3 regions of the Streptomyces sp. NPDC088116 genome follow, and region 2 is predicted to be linked to each of the others. Evidence: riboswitches for the same ligand, from Rfam matches in the RefSeq annotation. Region 2 holds a riboswitch; each other region holds the start of a gene.
The links. A riboswitch is a leader RNA that binds a small molecule or an ion and turns the genes downstream of it on or off. The one in region 2 is predicted to bind thiamine pyrophosphate.
Positions count from the first base shown of each region.

Region 1 (3,267 bases), on a different contig from region 2:
CACCCGCGTAGGCGAGGACGAGCGTATTCACCACTGAGGCGATGTGGTCCCGGCCGATCCGGATGGCCGCCCGGTAGAGGGCGCGCGGGCCCATCGACGGGTCCGCCTGGCGCAGTTCCCAGACCGCCGAGGTCTGTGTCACCGTCACGTCGTCGAGGACGCCGAGCGAGCCGATGATGACTCCCGCCAGCAACAGGCCGCTCATGTCGATCTCGGGATAGAGGCCGTGAATCAGGCCGGTGTTGTCATCGGTGTTGCCGCTCAGACTCGCCCAGCCGATGAAAAGCGACCCCAGCAGTCCGATCAGCAGCAACGAGATCAGTGTGCCGAGGACCGCGACGGAGGTACGAGCTGTCAGACCGTGGCACATATAGAGCGCGATCAGCATGATCGCGCTGGCCCCGATCACCGCCACGATCAACGGATTCGAACCCTGCAGAATCGCGGGCAGGATGAACAGAGTCAGCACCGCGAACGAGACGGAGAGGGCGACGAGCGCCATGACACCGCGCATCCGTCCCACCACGACGACCGCGAGTGCGAAGATCCCGGCCAGCAGGGCCATGGGGAACTTACGGTTCACATCCGTCACGGAGTACTGAAGATCACGGGGAGCGTCGGGGGCGTAGGCCACCACAACGCCTTGTTTCACGTGAAACTGCCGAGGCGCGTCCGGCTGGACGACCTCGAGGAAGGTCCGTCCCTTGTCCTTGCCGGTCGTGACCTCGATCGTCGCCTTCTTGCACCTCCCGGTCTCCGCCTGCTGTGCCCCACGCCCCTGAGGCGTCGAGGTGTCACCGGTCGACGGCACCTGGGCGGCGTTCACGTCCTTGCAGTCGATCTGTTCGAGCTGCACCACCCTTCCCTGCTCCGTCTGCCGGTCGAAGCCGACACCGGTGCGCTCGTGCGACGGCGCACCACCGGGCCAGAGCACGGCGAGCCCGACCACCACGGCGGCCGCGAAGGGAATCAGGACCGCCGCGATGACTTTGCGAAGGTGCTGGGAGACCGGAGCGGCGGGTCCATGGCTGTGCGAGTGGCCATGCGGATCGTGGGACTGCTGTGGTGGGGTCACCGACCGATCATCGCAAGAAAGCTCAGCGAACAGTGCCCCCTCTGTTCAGCACGCCAGAAATGACGCTAGCGTGGGGGCACCTTTGCACACGCGGGAGCTCGGAGCACCGGGCTGAGAGGGCGCTGACTGTGTAGGCCCGGGAGCATCTCCTGGACCCCTGCGCTGCGCCGACCGCTGAACCTGTTACCGGGTAATGCCGGCGTAGGGAGTAGGTCTTATGACCCATCAGGACACACACACGCCTGCCTCCGGCTCGGAGACTCCGAGCGAGGCCGGAAAGCCCATCGGCTGGCACAAGGGATACATCGAGGGTTCACGCCCGGATCTTCATGTGCCGGTCCGCCAGGTGCACCTCACCAACGGGAGGGACGTGACGCTGTACGACACGTCCGGCCCGTACACCGACCCCACCGTCGACACCGACGTACGCCACGGCCTCGAGCCGCTGCGGGAGAACTGGATCATCGGGCGTGGGGACACCGAGGAATACGCGGGCCGCCCGGCCCGCCCGGAGGACGACGGGCTCAAGCACACGCCGTCACGCGGGGGACTTCCCCGGAGCGGAGCGGCCGATCTGCGGGGTCTGGACGCGGTCTTTCCCGGCCGGCAGCGCCGGCCGCGCCGGAGCCGGAACGGGCAGGCGGTGACCCAGCTCACGTATGCCCGCCGCGGCGAGATCACCTCCGAGATGGAATACGTCGCGATCCGGGAGAACGTGTCCCCGGAGGTCGTCCGCGAGGAGATCGCCGCAGGCCGCGCCGTACTGCCGGCCAATGTCAACCACCCGGAGATCGAGCCGATGATCATCGGCAAGCGATTCCTGGTGAAGGTCAACGCCAACATCGGCAACTCGGCCGTCACGTCCTCCATCGAGGAGGAGGTGGAGAAGATGACATGGGCGACCCGCTGGGGCGCCGACACGGTCATGGACCTCTCCACCGGCCGCAATATCCACACCACCCGCGAGTGGGTGCTGCGCAACTCCCCCGTGCCCATCGGCACCGTGCCCCTCTACCAGGCGCTCGAAAAGGTCGACGGCAAGGCCGAGGAGCTGACCTGGGACATCTACAAGGACACGGTCATCGAGCAGGCCGAGCAGGGCGTCGACTACATGACGGTCCACGCCGGTGTGCTGCTGCGGTACGTGCCGCTGACGGCCCGCCGTAAAACGGGCATCGTCTCGCGCGGCGGCTCGATCATGGCCGCGTGGTGCCTCGCGCACCACAAGGAGTCGTTCCTGTACGAGAACTTCGAGGAGCTGTGCGAGATCCTCGCGGCGTACGACGTGACGTACTCCCTGGGTGACGGCCTGCGGCCGGGATCCATCGCGGACGCCAACGACGAGGCGCAGTTCGCCGAGCTGCGCACACTGGGGGAACTGAACTCGACGGCCAAGCGGCTGGGTGTACAGACGATGATCGAAGGCCCGGGACATGTCCCGATGCACAAGATCAAGGAGAACATCGACCTTCAGCAGGAGATCTGCGAGGAGGCGCCGTTCTACACACTCGGCCCGCTGACGACGGATGTGGCTCCGGCGTACGACCACATCACCTCCGGCATCGGGGCAGCGATGATCGCGTGGTGGGGCACGGCGATGCTCTGCTACGTCACGCCCAAGGAACACCTCGGCCTGCCGGACCGCGACGACGTCAAGACGGGTGTCATCACCTACAAGATCGCGGCTCATGCGGCGGACCTCGCCAAGGGGCACCCGGGGGCACAGGACTGGGACGACGCACTCTCGGACGCGCGGTTCGAGTTCCGCTGGGAGGACCAGTTCAATCTGGCTCTCGATCCGGACACGGCGCGGGAGTTCCACGACGAGACCCTGCCGGCTGAACCGGCGAAGACCGCGCACTTCTGCTCGATGTGCGGGCCCAAGTTCTGCTCGATGAAAATCAGCAGGAGCATCACGGAGCAGTTCGCTCCTGACCTGGCAACCTCTGCTTCGGCCGAGGAAGTGGAGGCAGGGATGCTGGAGAAGTCCAAGGAGTTCGCGGCGAGCGGCAACCGCGTGTACCTCCCCCTGGCCGACTGAGCGCGGCAGCGGGGCACCGCGGAGCGGCTGGGAGCCGCCAGGGACCGGGGCACGGGCCGGAGCTACTCCGGCTTGTGCTCCGGCCCGCCGAAGTCGGGGCTGGTGAAGTCCGGGCTGGAGAACGTCGGGCGCCGGCCGGCGGTGGAGCCCT
Region 1 is NZ_JBIUTF010000005.1:382,475-385,741, forward strand. Features, by position in the region: gene ACIOJD_RS22260 (YibE/F family protein) at 1-1,075, opposite strand, end outside; TPP riboswitch at 1,156-1,300, shown strand; gene thiC (phosphomethylpyrimidine synthase ThiC) at 1,293-3,116, shown strand; gene ACIOJD_RS22270 (hypothetical protein) at 3,179-3,267, opposite strand, start outside.
Region 1: linked by a shared signal. The riboswitch ahead of thiC (phosphomethylpyrimidine synthase ThiC) and the one ahead of thiO (glycine oxidase ThiO) in region 2 are both predicted to bind thiamine pyrophosphate.

Region 2 (3,267 bases):
CACCTCGGGCAGCGAGGTCCGCAGCCGTTCGTCCGCCGTGACCGAACCGTCCGGGCCGAGGGCGATGCCCGAGCCGGCGAGCCAGCCTGTCGCGGGCCGTGCCCCGATGCCGACGACCACCGCGTCGGCCGGCAGCTGCCGGCCGTCCGCGAGGACGACCGTGCCGGGTTCGACGCCCGCCACGCGCGCGTGCGTCAGCAGTTCCGCCCCGCTCTCGGCGTACCAGTCGGCCATGGGCGCGGCGACCTCGGCGGGCAGGGCGCCCGCGAACGGCGCGTCCGCCGCCTCCACCACCGTCACGACACAACCCGCCGTACGGGCGGCCGTCGCGAACTCGGCGCCGATCCACCCCGCTCCCACGACCACGATCTCCTGCCGCTGCTCCAGGATGGGGCGCAGCCGTTCCGCGTCGTCCAGTGTGCGCAGCAGGTGGACGTGGGCGAGGTCCTCGGTGCCGGGCAGCGGAACCGGCTCGGCTCCGGTGGCGATGACCAGGATGTCGTACGGAACGGGACCGGCGGGGGTGTCGAGTTCCCGCGCGGACGCCCGCAGCCCGGTCACTTCCAGCCCCAGCCGCAGGTCGACGGTGAGCCCCTCGAAGTCGATGTCGAAGGCCGAGCCGGCCGCCTGTCCGAGCAGCACCGCCTTGGAGAGCGGCGGCCGGTCGTAGGGCGGGTGCGGTTCGGCGCCGATCAGGGTGACCGGGCCGCCGTAGCCCTTCTCCCGCAGGGCCACCGCGGTCTGTACGCCGGCCATGCCCGCGCCGACGATCACCACGCGCGGCTGTTCCGTCCGCCGCGGGCTCTGCTCCTGCCCCTGGCTGTGGCTCTGGCCCTGGCCCTGGTCCTGGCCCTGATCTTGATCCGTCCGCATCCGCTGCTCGCTCACCCGATCACCTTAGACAGCTGATGATTCGTCAGGAAAGGAGCCGCTCGTCCAGCCCGGCGCGGATGCCTGCGAGAGCGGCGACGACGGAGCCCTGGGGCGTGTCCGCCCGGCGAACGGGCCTCGGCCAACGCTCCCCTGCTGCGCCCGGGGACAGGGCGTTAGTCTGGCCGTTGACACTACCTCGCGGGAGTCCGGGCGCACCGGGCTGAGAGGGAGGCTGAGGCGGCCTCCGACCGTACGAACCTGATCCGGGTCATGCCGGCGAAGGGAGGGGCTGGACGCCCATGCAGTCATCTCACGCATCTCATACGACCGGTCAGCCCGGTCAGTCCGAACGGTCCGGTCAGTCCGAACGGTCCGGTCAGTCCGAACGGTCCGGTCAGTCCGAACGGTCCGGTCGAGAAGCCCGTACGGGCAGTACGAGCACGGGGTCGGACGTACTGGACGTACTCGTCATCGGCGGCGGGATCATCGGCCTGGTCACCGCCTGGCGGGCGGCACAGCGCGGACTGCATACCGCCGTCGCCGACCCCGAGCCCGGTGGCGGGGCCGCGCGGGTCGCGGCCGGCATGCTCGCCGCCGTCACCGAACTCCACTACGGCGAACAGACATTGCTCGGGCTCAATCTCGCCTCCGCCGAGCGCTACCCCGGCTTTGTCGCGGAGCTGGAGGAGGCCAGTGGCCAGGACACCGGCTACCGCGCCTGCGGCACCCTGGCCGTCGCCCTCGACACCGACGACCGCGCCCAGCTGCGCGAGCTGCACGCCCTCCAGCAGCGCTCGGGGCTCGCCTCGGAGTGGCTCACGGGCCGTGAGTGCCGGCGCCTGGAACCGATGCTCGCGCCGGGCGTGCGCGGGGGCCTGCGCGTGGACGGCGACCACCAGATCGACCCACGACGGCTGGCATCGGCCCTGCTGACCGCGTGCGAGCGGGCCGGGGTGGTCTTCCACCGCGCCTGGGCCGACCGCCTCTCCGTCGTACGGGAACGGGCCACCGGTGCCGTCCTCTCCGACGGCCGTACGCTCACCGCCGACCAGGTAGTGCTGGCGGGCGGCAGCCTCAGCGGCAGGCTCTCGGGCGTACCGGACAACATCACGCCGCCGGTACGGCCCGTCAAGGGCCAGGTCCTGCGGCTGACCGTCCCCCGCCCGTACGCGCCCTTCCTGTCCCGGACGGTACGGGCGGTGGTGCGCGGCAGCCACATCTACCTCGTCCCGCGCGCCAACGGCGAGCTGGTCATCGGCGCCACCAGCGAAGATCTCGGCTGGGACAGCACGGTCACCGCGGGCGGGGTGTACGAGCTGCTGCGCGACGCCCACGAACTGGTCCCCGGCATCACCGAGCTGCCGCTCACCGAGACCCTCGCCGGGCTGCGCCCCGGGTCGCCGGACAACGCACCGCTGCTCGGGCCCACCGCGCTGCCGGGACTGCACCTGGCCACCGGCCACTTCCGTAACGGCGTCCTTCTCACGCCCGTCACCGGCGACGCGATGGCCGACGCACTGACCACGGGCGAACTGCCGGACGAGGCCCGGCCGTTCACGCCCCGCCGTTTCTCCCCCGACTCCTACTCCGCGGCCTCCGTCCCCGCCGCCTCCGTACATCAGGAGAAGCCCTCATGACCGGTATCAACGTCAACGCCTCCGTGAACGTCTTCGTGAACGGCGAACCCCGCGAACTGGCCGCGGCCACCACACTGGACCTCGTGGTCGCGGCCCTCACTCCCGCGCCGTCGGGCATCGCCGCCGCCGTCAACGAGACGGTGGTCCCGCGCACCCGGTGGTCCGGCACGCGGCTCGGCGAGGGCGACCGCGTGGAAGTCCTCACCGCTGTCCAGGGAGGCTGAGCCCCATGGCGGACGACCAGCTCACCATCGGTTCCACCACCTTCGCCTCACGGTTGATCATGGGGACGGGCGGGGCGCCCAGCCTCGACGTACTGGAACGCTCTCTGATCGCCTCCGGCACCGAACTCACCACGGTCGCGATGCGCCGCCTGGACCCCACGGTCCAGGGCTCCGTCCTGTCCGTGCTCGACTCCCTCGGCATCCGCGCCCTGCCCAACACCGCCGGCTGCCACACCGCCGGGGAGGCGGTGCTCACCGCCCGCCTCGCACGCGAAGCGCTCGGCACGGACTGGGTGAAACTGGAGGTCGTCGCGGACGAGCGCACCCTGCTCCCCGACCCGATCGAACTGCTCGACGCGGCCGAGACCCTGGTCGACGACGGCTTCACCGTGCTGCCGTACACCAACGACGATCCGGTACTCGCCCGGAAACTGGAGGATGTCGGCTGCGCCGCGATCATGCCGCTGGGCTCGCCCATCGGCTCCGGGCTCGGCATCCGCAACCCGCACAACTTCCAGCTGATCGTCGAGCAC
Region 2 is NZ_JBIUTF010000002.1:1,056,937-1,060,203, reverse strand. Features, by position in the region: gene ACIOJD_RS10980 (NAD(P)/FAD-dependent oxidoreductase) at 1-888, opposite strand, end outside; TPP riboswitch at 1,062-1,175, shown strand; gene thiO (glycine oxidase ThiO) at 1,329-2,510, shown strand; gene thiS (sulfur carrier protein ThiS) at 2,534-2,734, shown strand; gene ACIOJD_RS10965 (thiazole synthase) at 2,740-3,267, shown strand, end outside.

Region 3 (3,267 bases), on a different contig from region 2:
TCGTTCTGAGCGGCGATGTCGGCCGGGCCGTCCGTGGGCCGTCCGTGGGCCGTCCGACGGGGCCAACGATGACCAATGACGACCGCCTACGACCACCGACGACCCCTGAGGATCTGCTGCCAAGCTGGTCACCGCGCGGGGTCTGCGACACTGGACGGACCATGCCTGTACCCGGAGAACTCACTTTCGTCGCGCCCCGCGGAGCCAAGAAGCCCCCGCGCCATCTCGCCGACCTCACGCCCGCCGAACGCCGCGAGGCCGTCGCCGCGATCGGCGAGAAGGCGTTCCGCGCCAAGCAGCTGTCGCAGCACTACTTCGCGCGCTACGCACACGACCCCGAGCAGTGGACCGACATCCCGGCCGCCGCGCGCCAGAAGCTCGCGACGGAGCTGCTGCCCGAGCTGATGTCGGTGGTGCGGCACATCTCGTGCGACGACGACGCCACCCGTAAGACGCTCTGGCGGCTGCACGACGGCACGCTGGTCGAGTCCGTGCTGATGCGCTATCCGGACCGGGTCACGATGTGCATCTCGTCCCAGGCGGGCTGCGGGATGAACTGCCCGTTCTGCGCCACCGGGCAGGCCGGTCTGGACCGTAATCTGTCCACCGCCGAGATCGTGCACCAGATCGTCGACAGCATGCGCGCCCTGCGCGACGGCGAGGTCCCGGGCGGTACCTCGCGGCTGTCCAACATCGTCTTCATGGGCATGGGCGAGCCGCTCGCCAACTACAACCGGGTGGTCGGGGCGATCCGCCGGCTCACCGACCCCGAGCCCGACGGCCTGGGCCTCTCGCAGCGAGGGATCACCGTCTCGACGGTCGGTCTGGTGCCGGCGATGCTGCGCTTCGCGGACGAGGGGTTCAAGTGCCGGCTCGCGGTCTCCCTGCACGCGCCCGACGACGAGCTGCGCGACACGCTGGTCCCGGTCAACACGCGCTGGAAGGTCCGGGAAGTGCTGGACGCCGCCTGGGAGTACGCGGAGAAGTCCGGCCGCCGGGTCTCCATCGAGTACGCCCTGATCCGGGACATCAACGACCAGGCCTGGCGCGGCGACCGGCTGGGCCGGCTGCTCAAGGGCAAGCGGGTGCACGTCAATCTGATCCCGCTCAACCCGACGCCCGGCTCGAAGTGGACCGCCTCGCGTCCTGAGGACGAGAAGGCGTTCGTGGACGCGATCGCGGCGCACGGCGTGCCGGTGACCGTACGGGACACCCGGGGCCAGGAGATCGACGGAGCGTGCGGACAGCTGGCGGCGTCCGAGCGCTGAGGGCGGGCCGAAGGCCGGGACGCTGACGGGGAGAGGCCGAAAAAAGCCCTCCATGTACCCTGGGTTCGAACGCATTACATATTTCCGACAGGGGAGCGCCACAGCGCTGAGAGTGCGGCACATGTCCGTGAGAGCGGGCAGCGGCCGCAGACCCTCTGAACCTTGCCCAGGTCATTCTGGGTAGGAAGTTCGGTCATCACTCAAGCTGTTGCGCCCTGCCCGCGGCCCGTTCCGTACGGACCCCGGGCAGGGCCGCGTCTTCTCCTGGACATCCCAGGAGGAAATCAGTGAGCACCACCAGCATCAGACGGATGGCGGTCGGCGCGGTGGCCGCCGCGCTCGGTGTCTCGACGCTCGCCGCCTGCGGCGGCTCCGGCGGTTTTGGGGCGTCCGACGACAGCGGTTCCGGGTCCAGGACCGTCACCCTCGTCAGCCATGACTCGTTCGCGGCCTCCCCCTCCGTACTGAAGGCGTTCACCCAGCAGACCGGCTACAAGGTCAAGGTGCTCAAGAGCGGCGACGCCGGGGCGGCGCTCAACAAGGAGATCCTGACCAAGGGTTCGCCGCAGGGCGACGTCTTGTTCGGCGTCGACAACACCCTGCTCTCGCGCGCCCTCGACAACGGTCTCTTCACTCCGTACCGGGCGAAGGGCCTCGACCAGGTCGACGCCGGTGCGCAACTCGACAAGGACAAGCACCGGGTCACCCCGATCGACACCGGCGACCTCTGCGTCAACTACGACAAGAAATATTTCGCGGACAAGAAGCTCGCGCCGCCGCGGTCCTTCGACGACCTGGTCAAGCCCCAGTACAAGAACCTGCTCGTCACCGAGAACGCCGCCACGTCCTCACCGGGCCTCGGTTTCCTCCTCGGTACGGTCGCGCGGTACGGCGACGACGGCTGGCAGGCGTACTGGAAGAAGCTGAAGGCCAACGGCGTCCAGGTCGTCGACAGCTGGGAGCAGGCCTACAACGAGAGCTTCTCCGGCTCCGCGGGCGGCAGGAAGGCCAAGGCGGACCGGCCGCTCGTCGTCTCGTACGCCTCCAGCCCCCCGGTCGAGGTGCTCTACGCGAAGCCACGTCCGAAGGAGGCCCCGACCGGAGTGTCGACCGGAACGTGCTTCCGGCAGACCGAGTTCGCCGGGCTGCTGGACGGCGCGAAGAACGAGGCCGGTGGCAAGGCCCTGCTGGACTTCCTGATCAGTAAGAGGTTCCAGGCGGACATGCCGCTGAACATGTTCGTGAACCCGGTGGTCGAGGACGTTCCGCTGCCCGAGCTGTTCACCAGGTTCGGCGCGACCGTCGACAAGCCGAAGACCGTGGCGCCCGACAGGATCGCCGCCAACCGTGAGCGGTGGATCCAGTCGTGGTCCTCACTCGTCGTGAAGTAGCCGACGCCAAGGCGCCGGTCGGGCGGCAGCCGGGGCTGTCGAGGCGAGCGGGGCGGGCCGGGCGTGGGAACGTGACGCGGCTCGCCCTCATGGCCGTGCCCGTCGCGTTCTTCGCGGTCTTCTTCGCCTACCCCGTGACCGCGATCGTCGGACGCGGGCTCAAGGCGGGCGGCGGCTGGCGGTTCGGCCGGGTCGGGGACGTACTGAGCCGTCCCGGCATCCTTGACGTCCTGTGGTTCACCACCTGGCAGGCCCTCGCCTCCACCGCGCTCACCCTGCTGATCGCGCTGCCCGCCGCCTACGTCTTCGCACGTTTCGACTTCCCCGGCAAGCAGGTGCTGCGCGCGGTGGTCACCGTGCCGTTCGTGCTGCCGACCGTCGTCGTCGGTACGGCCTTCCTGGCGCTGCTCGGGCGCGGCGGGCTGCTCGACGACCTGTGGGGCGTACGGCTCGACACCACCGTGTGGGCGATCCTCCTCGCGCATGTCTTCTTCAACTACGCCGTGGTCGTACGGACCGTGGGCGGTCTGTGGTCGCAGCTCGACCCCCGCCAGGAAGAGGCCGCGCGCGTGCTGGGCGCGGGCCGGCTCGCGGCCTGGTGGCGGGTG
Region 3 is NZ_JBIUTF010000001.1:95,724-98,990, reverse strand. Features, by position in the region: gene rlmN (23S rRNA (adenine(2503)-C(2))-methyltransferase RlmN) at 162-1,268, shown strand; TPP riboswitch at 1,348-1,473, shown strand; gene ACIOJD_RS00395 (thiamine ABC transporter substrate binding subunit) at 1,580-2,659, shown strand; gene ACIOJD_RS00390 (ABC transporter permease) at 2,749-3,267, shown strand, end outside.
Region 3: linked by a shared signal. The riboswitch ahead of ACIOJD_RS00395 (thiamine ABC transporter substrate binding subunit) and the one ahead of thiO (glycine oxidase ThiO) in region 2 are both predicted to bind thiamine pyrophosphate.